Regions from separate parts of the Rhodoferax aquaticus genome, predicted to be linked through region 2. Evidence: predicted binding sites of a transcription regulator. Region 2 holds the regulator's gene; the other holds the start of a gene.

Region 1 (7,441 bases), 1.4 Mb from region 2:
ACGCGATGGCCAAAAAGAAGGCCGAACTGGCGGCCATGCGCCTCAAAACCGAGCCACTCAACAACCCCTCGCTGGAGTTGGGTCTGTCTTTGGGGGGCTTTGAGACGCAGGCTAGCGCTGGAGCCGAGTTGCAGCGGCTGAACCAGCGTGGCATCCGCACCGCGCGGGTGGTGCAAGAGCGCGAGGAAAGTCGCACCACACAGCTCAAGCTGCCAGCGGTGAACGAATCCTTGAAGGCACGCGTGGCAGACATCAAACCTGCTTTGCTGGGCCACCCACTCAAAAGCTGTTCTTAGAAGCTAGCTGCCGCTGGGCGAGAAGCGCACAGTTAGGCATGCTCCCGGCTGGGGCTGGCCGGGGCGGCAGTCGTCGATGGTGACCGTGGCTTGGTGTTGGCGTGCGATTTCCAGCACGATGGGAAGTCCCAGTCCAGAGCCATCAGCCTCGGTACCCAAGACCCGGTAAAAGGGTTGGAACACCAGTTCACGCTCCGCGGCCGGTATACCGGGACCCGAGTTTTCTACTTGCAGGACGGGGACTTTGCTAAACGGGTCTACCAACACCCGGGTGGTGATGACACCCGGTGTCTCGGCGCTAGAGGGCGTGTAGTTGATCGCGTTATCCACTAAGTTGCGGATCATTTCCTTGATCAAGGTGGGGTTGCCTGCAATCGTGCCGCCTGCGGTGCCGGGTTGCACACCTTCGTAGCCAACATCAATCTCTTTGTCCATGGCGCGGGGCGCGCAGTCGCGGGTGACTTCCATGGTGAGTTTTGCCAAATCACACGGTTGCTGCGCCAAGACCGCGCCACTGCTCTCGGCGCGAGCCAGCGCCAGCAGCTGGTTGACGGTATGGGTGGCCCGGATGCTGGAGCGGCCAATTTGGCGCAAGGACTGTTTCAGGTCTTCGGCGTTGGCTCCTTCACGTTGGGCCAAGTCGGCCTGCATGCGCAGACCCGCCAGCGGCGTTTTGAGCTGGTGCGCTGCATCTGCCAAGAACCGTTTTTGCGTGGCGATGGAGTCTTTCAGGCGCAGTAGCAAATCATTCACAGACTCTACCAATGGCGCAACTTCGAGGGGCACGGCCTGGGCGTCTAAAGCGCTCAGGTCATCAGGACTACGTGCCCGAATACGCTCTTCGAGCCGGTTCAGCGGTTTGATGGCTTGCACCAACGCGAGCCACACCAGCAGGACAGCCAGGGGCAAGATAACAAACTGGGGCAGCATCACGCCCTTCACAATTTCGGTGGCCAAGACCGAGCGTTTGTCCATGGTTTCTGCTACTTGCACCAAGGCCGGTTTGCCTTGCGCCACGTCCAGCCTGACCCACATGTAGGCTACTTTCAGATCTACGCCTTTGTATTCGGCGTCACGCATGTGGATTTCACCGACCGCCAAACGGTCGTCATCGGGGGGGCTAGGCAGGTTACGCTCGCCGCTGAGGTACTCGCCATCGGAGCCCAGTACTTGGTAGTACACCGTGTCTGCATCGTCTGCGCGCAAAAGCTCTCGGGCAGGCAGGGGGAGTGAAAACTGCGCTCGGCTCTTGTTGACCGTGATCAGCTGTGCGAGTGCCCCCACGTTGTACTCAAGGGCCCTGTCAAAGGGCTTGCCGGCTATGCCTTGCGCCACGAGCCAGGTGAGCACCAAGCTCACGGGCCACAGCAACAGTAGAGGCGTGAGCATCCAGTCCAAAATCTCCCCAAAAAGGGAACGTTGCTCACGTTGAAAGATCTTCACGTAGACGACTCCGTCAACCGTGTGGGGCCAGTGAGTGGGCTAGGCTCAGTTCGGGATCTTTTCAAGGCAGTACCCTAGGCCGCGAACGGTGGCGATGCGGATAGGGCCCTTTTCTATTTTTTTGCGTAGACGGTGGATGTAAACCTCAATGGCATTGTTGCTCACTTCTTCGCCCCATTCGCACAGGCGCTCTACCAACTGGTCTTTGCTCACCAGGCGGCCAGTGCGTTGCAGCAAGACCTCCAAGAGCCCCAGCTCTCGGGCAGATAACTCCACCATCTTGCCGTCAATCGTGGCGACTCGGCCCGCTTGGTCGTAGAGCAAAGGCCCGTGCTTGATGTTGCTGCTGCTGGCGCCCATGCCTCGCCGCACTAAAGCGCGTACGCGGGCTTCCAGCTCTTGCAGGCTAAAGGGTTTGGCCATGTAGTCGTCAGCGCCGTAGTCGAGGCCTTTGACACGTTCATCCACGCTGTCTGCCGCGGTCAAAATGAGCACGGGCAACGAAGAACCTCGCCCGCGCAATTTCTTGAGTACTTCTAGGCCGTGCATCTTTGGCAGGCCCAAGTCCAGGATGAGCAGGTCAAACTCGGTGTTGGTCATGAGGGCTGCGTCCGCCTCGGTGCCGCTTGCCACATGGTCCACGGCGGCGCCTGCACTGCGCAGCCCGCGCATCAGCCCGTCCGCCAAAACCTGGTCATCTTCAGCAATGAGAATTCGCATGTGTGTCTCCTGTATGGCGCTTGCTGTGTGTCTTGCGGTTGTGCAGCGCTCTTGGCCTATTCTAGGTCTAGCGAAGCCTGGCTCTGTGCGCCTTACTGGCTGCTGTAAGCCTCTAAGCCTATGGTGACCACGGTGACTACTTCCGCACCTATGGACTGGCGCATTTCTTCTTCTGCTTGCCGTACTGCATCTCGGTAGGCACCCAACCATGCGAGTCCAGTTGCGGTGAATTGGACCCAACGCGCGCGCGCATCGCTAGGGTCGGGGCCGCGCTCCACCATGCCCCAGGCCTCACAGGTGTTCACCAAAGCGCCCATCGCCTGTTTGCTCATGCCCGCGCGTTGCGCGAGGTCGGTCAAGCGCGCCCCGTCTGCGTTTAAGTGCCGCGTGATGTGGATGTGGGCTGCGCCCAGTTGGTCTCGTGCCACGAGGTTGGACAGGCCCAAGGACACGCCAGGGTGCTGTGCCATGAGTTGCGACACCCTGGCATCAAAGCGCGCCAAGGCCAAGCGCAACCAATGGCCGACATGGGCGTCTTGGAACGTGGGGTTCGGTGAGGATGTAGGCATGCCTCAAATAGTAAAGCAAACTGACTAAAAAACAAGATTGTGCGTTTGCAAACAGCGTTGTAAACTACTGTTCAAGTATCCAGCCTGTATTTAAAACCACTGTTTATCTGACGCCTTGTACGCCCCATTTTTTAGGAGAATTTCCATGGACGCACCCGTTAAAGCCCCTGTTAATGCTGAAAAAGCCAAAGCCCTGCAAGCTGCCCTGGCCCAGATTGAAAAGCAGTTTGGCAAAGGCACCATCATGCGCTTGGGTGAGGGCGAGGTGATTGAAGACATCCAAGTGGTGTCCACCGGCTCCTTGGGGCTGGACATTGCCCTGGGCGTGGGTGGTCTGCCCCGTGGCCGCGTGATCGAAATTTATGGCCCAGAGTCCAGCGGAAAAACTACTTTGACCCTGCAAGTGATTGCCGAGATGCAAAAGCTAGCCGGCACCTGCGCATTTGTGGATGCTGAACATGCCTTGGACATTCAATACGCCCAAAATCTGGGCGTCAATCTGCAAGAGTTGCTGATCAGCCAACCCGATACCGGTGAGCAAGCATTGGAGATTGTGGATAGCTTGGTGCGCTCCGGCGCGGTGGATTTGATTGTGGTGGACTCCGTGGCTGCCTTGACGCCCAAGGCAGAGTTGGAAGGCGAAATGGGTGACTCCTTGCCTGGTTTGCAAGCCCGTTTGATGAGCCAAGCCCTGCGCAAGCTCACCGCCCACATCAAAAAGACCAACTGCACCGTTATCTTCATCAACCAAATCCGCATGAAGATTGGTGTGATGTTTGGCAGCCCTGAGACCACTACGGGTGGCAATGCGCTGAAGTTCTACGCCTCCGTGCGTTTGGACATTCGTCGCACCGGCACCATCAAAAAGGGCGAGGAATCTATCGGCAACGAGACCAAAGTCAAAGTGGTCAAGAACAAGGTCAGCCCTCCGTTCAAAACCGCCGAGTTCGACATTTTGTTTGGTGAAGGTATCAGCCGCCACGGCGAGATCATCGACATGGGTGTGAACGCCGGCATCTTGGAAAAGTCGGGTGCTTGGTATGCCTACAAGGGCGAAAAAATTGGCCAAGGCCGTGACAACTCCCGTGAGTTCTTGCGCGAAAACCCAGACTTGGCCATTGAGATTGAAAACAAGGTGCGTGAGTCACTCGGTATTCCTTTGCTAGCCGTGGATGTTGCGCCTAAGGCCAAAGCGTCTTCCAAGAAGCAAGATAAAGCCGAAAAGGCAGAGTAAGCCCATGTGGATTGCGCAAGCAGCTCTCATTGTTGTAGCGCTATTGCGTAAGTTCCAAGGGCGGCACTGATGGCGATGCCACCCTTGTCGCTCAAAGGCCGGGCCTTGCGCTTGCTCAGCGGGCGCGAGTACTCGCGCGCTGAGCTAGAAAAGCGCTTGCAAAGCTACGAAGAAGAGCCCGGGAGTTTGGCGCTGGCCTTGGATGATTTGCAGTCCAAAGGCTTTATCAGCGAGCAGCGCGTTCTGGAGTCGGTGGTCCATAGGCGGGCCTCCAAGCTCGGGGCATCACGCATACGCCAAGAGTTGCACAGCAAAGGCCTGGCCCCTGAGGCAGTGGCGCAGGCGGTCGACCAGCTGCGTGCCACCGAGCTAGAGCGCGCCAAAGAGGTTTGGCGCAAAAAGTTTGCAGAACCCGCCCTAGACCCCGCAGGCCGCGCCAAGCAAATGCGCTTTCTCGCCGCGCGCGGTTTTGGTGGCGACACCATTCGCCGGGTGGTCGCTGGCGACGATGACTAGTGCCAAAAAGTGGCACTAGCGCTCATGGATACTGGGAAGCCAGCTATCAATAGCATAGTGCGCGAGATGGGGGTCTAGGCCTTACAGGTCCAGCATCAGCTTCAAGTTTTGCACCGCCGCGCCACTGGCGCCTTTACCCAGGTTGTCCAGCCGGGCCACCAGCACAGCGTGGGCAAAGCCATCGGCCTTGGCGTCATTGGCAAACACACGCAGCTCCATCTTGTTGGTGTTGGCCAGCGCCACGGCGTCTAGTTTCAAGTCGGCGGTGGCGGGTTCTACCGTGACCCACTCGCTGCCCGCGTAGTGCGTTTGCAGTGCGGCATGCAAGTCTTGGGCGGAGGGCGCGCCGGGCAAAGTGTCCAAATGCAAAGGCAGCTGCACCAGCATGCCTTGGGCAAAGTTGCCGACTGACGGCGTGAACAGCGGTCTGCGGGTCAAGCCCGTGTAGCGCATGATTTCGCCAATATGCTTGTGCTTAAGCCCCAGGGCGTAGAGCTCCATGGGTGGTGCGTTGCCTTGTTCATAGGCCTCAATCATGGTGCGCCCGCCGCCCGTATAGCCGCTGATAGAAGGGAGGCACACCGGGAAATCGGCGGGAATCAAGCCCGCATCTACCAAAGGGCGCAGCAGGGCAATGGCACCTGTGGCGTAGCAGCCGGGGTTAGACACCCGCCAAGCGGATTGCACAGCTTGCGCCTGACCTGCACACAGTTCTGGAAAGCCATAGACCCAACCGTCTGCGGTGCGGTGGGCGGTTGACGCATCAATGATGCGGGGGCCTGCTGCACCGGTTTCGGCGTTCATAGCGTCGATGATGGCCACGGTCTCTTTGGCTGCGTCGTCGTGCAGGCAAAGCACGACCAAGTCAGCCTGGGCCAACAACGCGCGCTTGGCGGCGGCGTCTTTGCGCAGGGCCGGGTCAATGCTGATGAGCGCAATGCCAGCCATGGTTTGTAGCCGGTCGCGGATTTGAAGACCGGTGGTGCCAGCTTCGCCGTCAATAAATATCTTCTTCATATTGGGTGCTAAATAGAGTTAAATGCGGCTTAAATCCGTGCTTCAAACAAGCCCGAGAACCGTGCTTGTAAGGCGCCAACAAGGTTTGTGCGACGCAACATGATACATTTCCCCTGTTAAACGTCCGGTGCCGTGGGCATACCCCAGTGGTATTGCAGCACGGTGAAAATCATCCGTTCCTGAGAGAGCCCTCATGAAGATTCACGAATACCAAGGCAAGGAAATCTTGCGCCAATTCGGTGTGCCCACTCCCCGCGGCATTCCGGCTTTCACGGTGCAAGAAGCCGTGGAAGCAGCCCAAAAATTGGGAGGTCCTGTCTGGGTGGTCAAAGCCCAAATCCACGCGGGAGGGCGCGGCAAGGGTGGTGGCGTGAAGGTCGCCAAGTCCATCGAGGATGTGAAGCGTCTGGCGGGCGAAATTTTGGGCATGCAGCTCAAGACCCACCAAACCGGCCCTGAGGGGCAAAAGGTTCGCCGCCTGTACATTGAAGACGGCGCAGACATCAACAAAGAATACTACGTGTCCATCGTGACTGACCGTGCCACGCAGAAGCTGGCATTTATCGCGTCAAGCGAAGGCGGCATGGACATTGAAGAAGTGGCGCACTCCACGCCCGAGAAAATCATCACTGAGTTCATCGATCCCTTGACAGGTCTCAGTGATGAACAAGCCAAGAAAATTTCCGACGGTATTGGCATGCCTGCCGACTCCACGGCACAAGCGGTGGACATCTTCCAAAAGCTCTACAAGTGCTACATGGACACTGACGCGTCTTTGGTGGAAATCAACCCACTGAACCGCGACAGCAAAGGCAATGTGATGGCTTTGGACGCTAAGTTCAACTTCGACGCCAACGCATTGTTCCGCCACCCCGAGATCGTGGCTTACCGCGATCTGGACGAAGAAGATCCGGCCGAAGTGGAAGCATCCAAGTTTGACTTGGCCTACATCAGCTTGGACGGCAACATCGGTTGCTTGGTCAATGGTGCGGGTTTGGCCATGGCCACCATGGACACCATCAAGTTGTTTGGTGCTGAACCCGCCAACTTCTTGGACGTGGGCGGCGGTGCTACCCCTGAAAAAGTGACAGAAGCCTTCAAGATCATGTTGAAGAACGACAAGGTCAAGGCCATTTTGGTCAATATCTTCGGCGGCATCATGAAGTGCGACACCATTGCCACCGGCGTGATCACCGCTTGTAAGGCAGTGAACTTGAGCGTGCCTTTGGTGGTTCGCATGAAGGGTACCAACGAAGAGCTGGGCAAAAAAATGCTGGCCGAGTCTGGTTTGCCCATCATCAGCGCCGACACCATGGCCGATGCGGCACAAAAAGTGGTAGCCGCCGTCAATGCCGCAGCCTAAGGAATAGAACCATGTCGATTCTTATCAATAAAGACACCAAAGTTATCACCCAAGGTATTACTGGCAAGACTGGCCAGTTCCATACCGAAAAATGCCAAGAATACGCAAACGGTAAAAATTGTTTTGTCGCTGGCGTGAACCCCAAAAAGGCGGGTGAGTCGATTTTCAATATCCCGATCTACGCATCGGTGAAGGAAGCTGCCACACAAACTGGCGCTACCGTGTCCGTGATCTACGTGCCACCGGCTGGTGCAGCCGCAGCCATCTGGGAAGCCGTAGAAGC
Region 2 (7,441 bases):
TACGTTTGCAACACAGTCCACCGCACTGGCGGGCGACAAGTAGTGCAATGGCAGCCGCGTGGGTCGGCGCAGTCGAGCAAACGCTGCTGCGCGCTTGGACACGGCGCGGCGCTCTGGCATGGGGCTTGCTGCCCCTCACCGCCCTCTATGCCTTGCTATATGTGTTGCGTCGTGCTTGCTACCGCTATGGTCTAGCGAAGCCGCAGCGCGTTGATGCCGTCGTACTCGTCGTAGGCAATGTCGTCGTGGGTGGCGCAGGCAAAACTCCCACCACCATCTCCATCGTTGAACACTTGCGCGCCCGCGGCCTTGCGATTGGCGTTGTGTCGCGCGGCTATGGACGTAACAGTGACGCAGCATCCGTGGAGGTACTTGGAGATACTTCGGTTGACTTGGCGGGCGATGAGCCCTTGCTGATCAAGCGGTCAACGGGGGTACCAGTTTTTGTGGCGCGCTCGCGCCATGCCGCAGCTTGCGCCCTCTTGGCGCAGCATCCCCACACCCAGGTGATCGTCTGCGACGATGGCTTGCAACACTATGCTTTGTACCGCGACATCGAGGTCTGCGTTTTTGATGACCGAGGGTGTGGCAATGGCCTCTTGCTGCCGTCAGGGCCACTGCGCGAGCGTTGGCCGCGCAGGCCCATCAAGGCGCTGGGACAACATACTGAGAATCTGCTCGTTTTAAACACCGGTGGCGTCGCCCAAACGGGGCAGTTTGTTGCGCGGCGCAGTTTGGCGCCGTACGCCATAGACCGCAACGGAAAGCACATTCCTTTAGCGGCCTTGTATGCGCCAGGGCACGAACCCGTCATGGCGGTCGCGGGCATTGCGCGCCCGGAACGGTTTTTTGACATGTTGCGCGCACAGGGTGTGCCCCTTGACAAGACTCTGGCGCTGCCAGATCACTATGACTTTAGTAGCTGGCCACCCAATATTTACGAGGGCTACCAGCTTATTTGCACCGAAAAAGACGCACTCAAACTCTGGCAGCATGCACCCCATAGTCTGGCGGTACCCTTGCAACAGGCAGCGGAACCCGCATTTTTTGACACCTTAGATTCCCACATCGATAGCGCGCTGCGCTCGCGTAAAGACTGATGGCGGCGCTATCATCCCCACATGGACACCAGACTACTACAACTCCTCGTTTGCCCTGTCACCAAGGGGCCCCTTGAATACAACCGCGAAAAGCAAGAGTTGGTTTCACGTAGCGCCATGCTGGCCTACCCCGTGCGCGACGGAATTCCGATCTTGCTCGAAAACGAGGCCCGCACACTGAGTGACGCAGAGCTCGGCCTATAAGCACACTTTCTATGGCCTGCACTGTACTCATCCCTGCCCGCCTGGCGTCCACACGTCTGCCCAACAAACCCTTAGCGGATATCGCGGGCCAGCCTATGGTGGTGCGCGTAGCCCAACGGGTGCAATCAGGTGTGCCTGAAGGGACACGCGTGGTGGTGGCATGTGACCACATCAGCATTGCGCAAGCCTGCGCACTCCATGGGGTTGAAGCCATACTGACCCGCGAAGACCATCCTTCTGGAAGCGACCGTTTAGCCGAAGCCTGTGAACTTTTGGCTTTGCCTGACAGCGACATCGTGGTCAATGTGCAGGGTGATGAGCCATTGATTGACCCCACGTTAGTTCAGTCGGTCGCCCAGTTGCTCAGTACCCACCCACAGGCGAGTATGGGTACTGCGGCACATGCGATTGACAATGTCTCGGACTTGGCCAACCCCAATGTCGTTAAGGTGGTCTTGGATGCCCATAACGTTGCGCTTTATTTCAGCCGTGCGCCGATTGCCTGGTGGCGAGATGGTTTTGCAAACGGAATGACGGCCTTACCAAGCCCTGCGCCCCTGAGACACATTGGCATTTATGCATACCGCGTTGGCTTTTTGCGGCAGTTCCCAACGCTGACCGTAGCCCCCATTGAGACCACCGAGGCGTTGGAACAACTCCGTGCGCTATGGCATGGTCACCGCATTGCCGTACACGTGTCCCAGCATGTACCGGGCCCGGGGGTAGACACTGAGCAAGATTTGGAACGTGTGAGAGCAATTTTCTCGCAAAGCCCCCCTAGTCTGTAAGTTAGCGCGTAGGCAGCCCGTGCTATTCTCACGGGTCAATTTACAAGCACCTAGGCACCCTCGGTACCTAGGTCAATAAGGCAAGTTTTAGCTACATCCAAGGATACCCATGAGACTGATTCTGTTGGGCGCACCAGGCGCTGGAAAAGGCACGCAAGCCACCTTCATCTGCCAAAAGTACGGAATCCCCCAGATTTCGACTGGCGACATGCTACGGGCAGCAGTGAAGGCAGGTACTCCCTTAGGTTTGGAGGCCAAGGCGGTCATGGCTTCAGGCGCGTTGGTCAGTGATGGACTGATCATCAACTTGGTCAAGGAACGCTTGACGCAAGCGGACTGCGCCAATGGCTTCTTGTTTGACGGTTTCCCCCGCACGATTCCCCAAGCGGATGCCATGAAAGCGGCCGGGGTGATGCTGGACTATGTCATTGAAATTGACGTCCCGTTTGACGCCATCGTCGAACGTATGAGTGGGCGGCGCTCACATCCGGCATCAGGCCGCACGTACCACATCAAATTCAACCCTCCTGCGACCGAAGGTAAAGATGACGTCACTGGAGAGCCCTTGATTCAACGCGATGACGATCAGGAAGAAACGGTCAAGAAGCGTTTAGATGTTTACAGCGCACAGACCCGCCCACTGGTGGATTACTACTCGCAATGGGCACGCCAAGAGCCCGCCATCGCCCCCAAGTACCGCGCTATTAGCGGCGTAGGTAACGTTGATGCCATTACCGCACGTGTCATGGAAGCCCTTAGCAGCTAACACACAGTCGGCAACCGTGCACCAGAAAGGCCGCTTTATGCGGCCTTTTGCATTTGCATCAACCCATCAGTTCCAAAATGAGGGCAATGCGCGCCTTCACTGGCGACAACGCACCCGCATGTGGCAAGGCATCCGATGCGCTTGCCGCAATCACAGCACCGTTGGCACAACGCGAGCAACGGACCACGCGTATGCCTAGTTCCTGTGCCTCACGCAAGGCGCTTTCCAAATCTGCCTGAATCGTGCCATTGCCAGTGCCGGCCACCACGATCCCGCGCAATGGGTGAGCTTCTGTACTTGCGTCAGCACACAATGCTCTTACCATGGCACCGGATGCACCCGCATAGTTCATCACGACGTCTACGCGCGGCCACACATGCCCCGCCTTCGGCTCAAACTGCAGAGTAAGTCCTTGGTGGACGCCCGGCCATGGGTGCAATTGACGCACCAGACCCTCTTCCACGAAGCCCAAAGGCCCAGCCTCCCCAGAGTCAAATGCATCCAACTTGTACGTGTGCACCTTGCGCACATGGGCCGCATCATGCACGGTGCCCGCGCACACCGCCATTACGCCGTGAGCCCCCGGCGTTAGCACAAGGGCCACGGCATCCAAGAGGTTTTGAGGTCCGTCTGGCGTCATCGACGATGCGGGACGCATGGCACACGTCAGTACAACTGGCTTTTCCGAAAGGCCCACAGTAGACAAGGTGCGAGACAAGAAAAAAGCCGTTTCTTCAAGGGTGTCCGTACCGTGCGTCACCACAATGCCTACGACATCGCGGTCCGCCAAATGATCTTGTATTCGGGCATGCAAGGCCGCCCACTCAACAAACCCCATGTCCTTGCTGTCCACTTGGGCCACCTGCTCAGACACCAACACGCGTCCGTCGAGTTGGCTTTTCAAGCGAGGAACAGATGCCAGCAGCTGATCGACCGCCACTTGTGCGGCGCTATACCCCACATTGTCTGAAGCATCACTGGCCGTACCTGCAATGGTTCCCCCGGTTCCCAGAAAAACGACTTTCCCTTGTTTTTTTGCGCTCATAGCTTGTCAATCTCATAAAACTGATTAAAAATACAGTTACTGTATATTGCAACAGCTGTTAAAGATAACAGTAGTCACCTATGCAGACCTAAGGAGTCAGTATGCTTGATAGTCCCAAACTCACGGCCCGGCAGCAACAGATATTTGAACTCATCCAAACCGCCATCGCGCAAACAGGAGCCCCCCCTACCCGGGCCGAAATTGCCAGCGAGTTAGGTTTTAAGTCAGCGAATGCAGCCGAGGAGCATTTACAAGCCTTGGCCCGCAAAGGTGTCATTGAATTGGTTAGTGGCACGTCGCGCGGCATTCGCATCAAGAGCAATGCGGCTCAATCGCCGTTTGGCTCCCGCGAAAAGTACTCGATGTCGCTTCCAGGCTTCGGGCAACTCTCACTTCCATTGGTGGGCCGTGTAGCGGCTGGTTCACCCATATTGGCGCAAGAGCATGTAGACCAAAGCTACTTCGTGGAGAGCAGCTTGTTTCAACATCGCCCTGACTATTTGCTAAGAGTACGTGGCATGTCGATGCGCGACGCAGGCATTATGGACGGCGACTTGTTGGCAGTACAGGCGACCAAAGATGCGAAGAACGGGCAAATCATCGTTGCCCGCCTAGGTGATGAAGTCACTGTAAAGCGCTTTCGCCGCAACAAACACCTGATTGAGTTACACCCGGAGAACCCAGACTACCAAACCATCGTGGTAGAGCCAGGTGAGTCGTTTGAAATTGAAGGGCTCGCTGTAGGGCTGATTCGCAACACCATGCTCATGTAACTGCTGATCAAGTGCTTGTAGCTATGAACCTCGCCTTCATTACCCATACCGCGCTGGCGGCATTGACCAAGCAGTTTGGTCGCCGCTCAGCTCCCAAGCCAACCGAGCCGGTGCAAAGTATCTTCACTACAGACTTCGCAACGTCCAGAACTCTGCAACTTGGAAGCTACTCAAGCAAGTCACTTCAGAAAACGTACGGTTTGCGAGTCGCGAAACCCGTTCGCGTGTTGCGCGTTATCGAGCGCGACAGCGCGCATTTTGGTCACGGCCGTTTGGTGATGTCCGGAAGAATGGCTGACGTGTGTGCTGAGCTAGACAGATTGGTTGCGTTAGAAGCTACGGCACAGTAGATAGCCCACCATAACCTAGCACAAAGGCGCGCCGGAAGACTATTAAATACTAGCGTTTTCACGGAGTCCCAACTGGCGATAACAGCAGCCTAAGACAAGGCACAATGTGTGCTATGAATATTGTGATTCTGGATGATTATCAGGACGCTGTGCGCAAGCTCGCGTGCGCTGACAAGCTGGATGCGTACCAAGCCAAGGTGTACACCAATACCGTCAAAGGGCAAGGTCAACTCGCAGTTCGACTCAAAGATGCTGACATCATCGTTCTTATCCGTGACCGATCGCAGATCAGCAAGTTACTGATCGAAAAACTTCCCAAGCTCAAGCTTATCTCGCTGACCGGGCGAATGGGGGGCTACATTGACGTTGCTGCATGTACTGAACGAGGCATCGCAGTGGCAGAAGGGGTTGAAACATCAGGCGCAACCGCCGAACTCACATGGGCATTGGTGATGGCCGCGATGCGCAGGCTACCTCAGTACATTGGCAACCTCAAACACGGTGCTTGGCAGCAATCAGGACTTAAGTCAGGGGCAATGCCTGCCAATTTCGGTCTGGGCAGCGTACTACGAGATAAAACATTGGGGATTTGGGGCTACGGCAACGTAGGTCAGCTTGTTGCTGGCTACGGTAAGGCATTTGGCATGAAGGTATTGGTATGGGGAAGCGAGACCAGCCAAAAAAACGCCGAGCACGATGGCCATGTGGCGGCTACAAGCCGCGAAGAATTCTTTAGCCAATCTGACGTTTTGTCTTTGCACCTCAAATGCAACCCGTCAACCCGGCACATCATTACCCACGCTGATTTGGCCTTAATGAAGCCTACATCACTGCTGGTCAACACAAGCCACACCGAATTGATTGAGACAGACGCTTTGATTGGTGGCCTCAACCGCGGTCGGCCCGGTATGGCCGCTGTGGACATCTTTGAAACCGAGCCAATCTTGCAAGGGCATGCCTTGCTCAGACTAGAGAATTGCCTTTGCACTCCCCACATTGGGTATGTAGAACAAACGAGCTATGAACATATGTTCAGCGTGGCGTTTGACAATGTTGCCAACTTCATAAAGGGGACACCTTCGAACATCGTCAACCCTGGTGCTTTACAGGTGCGCAGATAAGCGAAGCGTCATTCAGGCTTGGGCGGCTCGAAGTTGATTAAGTTATCGGACTGCTCCGAAAGATCTAAATCGAGAGCCAGATCCACAGACGTCGTGGCCACAGCATGCGAAGGTGCCTCTAGAACACTAGACAGCGCGAGTGCAGGTGCTTGGGGAACAGGCCTCACACTGAAGGGCACCAAGACCGACTCAGACGGAGCCATGACCCTCTTGAGCACTGCATGAAGCATCAGCAAGTCTTTGAATGCGTCCAAAGTGACGTTGGCGCTCAAAGGCAACTGTGGATCTCGCACCAAACAGCGTTCCATATAGCCCAAAGCGTCTGGAGATGGCCAAAGCTCTGTCAGCTGCGCGCATAGCTGAGGATAGCTGTCCAAGGCAGCGCTTTCAGCGGTGAAAATTTCAAACTCAGGGACGTAACCTGTAAAGCATGCGTTGAACTTTTCACGGTATGTATCAAACGCCGGTTTACGGCTCAAGGTATGCAAAACGTTCAGCAAGTCTAGGTACACCAGCGGATCGGCTTCTTCTGCGTCCCGAATATGGCCTTCCAGGACTGCTAGCGCCTCATCGTACTGGCCCAAGGCCACGTAAAAGTCTGCTTGATGGCGAACGTCAATCAGCTCTTTCGCTTTGACCGCCCGCATACCGCTGTCTGTGCTGTGCGCGAAATCTCGTTGCCTGAAACCTTGGCTGCTTTGCGCTGGCAACGCAAACGCCGATAGCAAAGAGTCAGGGGAAGCACGGCCATCGCTTGCATCCTTCGACACATGCGCAGGCATTTCAACTCTCGCTTCTGCCAAAGACTCCAGTTTCGCCTTCGCTGAACTGGAAGCCTCTGCAGGCTTGCTCTTGGGTGCACCAGCAGCTTCATCCAAGCCCAAGATGCTGTTGTGAATGGAGCTCTCGTCAGCGAACTCCCCCCGCCACCAAGGCGATTCTGTGGTTGCGCTGGCGGCTTTGCGCCTCAATACCCAAAAGCCACCTACGGTCGCAAAGCTCAACAGAGCGATAAGTCCGTAAATGACCGGATTGGCATAGCGCTCAGACTCCGCCTTGTCCAAACGCGCTACCAAGTCAGTAATCGACTTTTGGTTATCTGTAGTCTGCTGTTGGAGCTGCTTGAGCTTAGTTTCGGTGGCTTGAGCATTCTGCGCGTCTTTAAGCACATCCTCAGGAGACGCAGTAAGCGCTTTCCAAACAATGGTGGCATCGGCACGCAGTTTTGCGTCTTCTTTTGGCTCTGAGCGCAACTCGTCACTCGACTTCAATACGGGATCGAGCTCGACCGACA

The links. Region 2 encodes LexA, which represses DNA repair genes until DNA is damaged. Its sites were predicted from a motif close to ACTGTATNNNNATACAGT; they were not measured.
Region 1: recA (recombinase RecA) is a predicted target of LexA. The motif match lies at 3,112-3,129, and genes of this name have one in related genera.

Annotation. Positions count from the first base shown of each region.
Region 1 covers NZ_CP036282.1:215,842-223,282, forward strand. Annotated here, with positions in the region: gene EXZ61_RS01015 (SPOR domain-containing protein) at 1-296, shown strand, start outside; gene EXZ61_RS01020 (sensor histidine kinase) at 300-1,739, opposite strand; gene EXZ61_RS01025 (response regulator) at 1,785-2,459, opposite strand; gene EXZ61_RS01030 (MarR family winged helix-turn-helix transcriptional regulator) at 2,552-3,028, opposite strand; gene recA (recombinase RecA) at 3,174-4,262, shown strand; gene recX (recombination regulator RecX) at 4,332-4,778, shown strand; gene argC (N-acetyl-gamma-glutamyl-phosphate reductase) at 4,860-5,795, opposite strand; gene sucC (ADP-forming succinate--CoA ligase subunit beta) at 5,989-7,158, shown strand; gene sucD (succinate--CoA ligase subunit alpha) at 7,170-7,441, shown strand, end outside.
Region 2 covers NZ_CP036282.1:1,632,269-1,639,709, reverse strand. Annotated here, with positions in the region: gene EXZ61_RS07635 (ExbD/TolR family protein) at 1-43, shown strand, start outside; gene lpxK (tetraacyldisaccharide 4'-kinase) at 48-1,100, shown strand; gene EXZ61_RS07625 (Trm112 family protein) at 1,122-1,304, shown strand; gene kdsB (3-deoxy-manno-octulosonate cytidylyltransferase) at 1,316-2,092, shown strand; gene adk (adenylate kinase) at 2,202-2,858, shown strand; gene EXZ61_RS07610 (asparaginase) at 2,917-3,903, opposite strand; gene lexA (transcriptional repressor LexA) at 4,005-4,676, shown strand; gene EXZ61_RS07600 (hypothetical protein) at 4,700-5,026, shown strand; gene EXZ61_RS07595 (D-2-hydroxyacid dehydrogenase family protein) at 5,140-6,147, shown strand; gene EXZ61_RS07590 (hypothetical protein) at 6,156-7,441, opposite strand, start outside.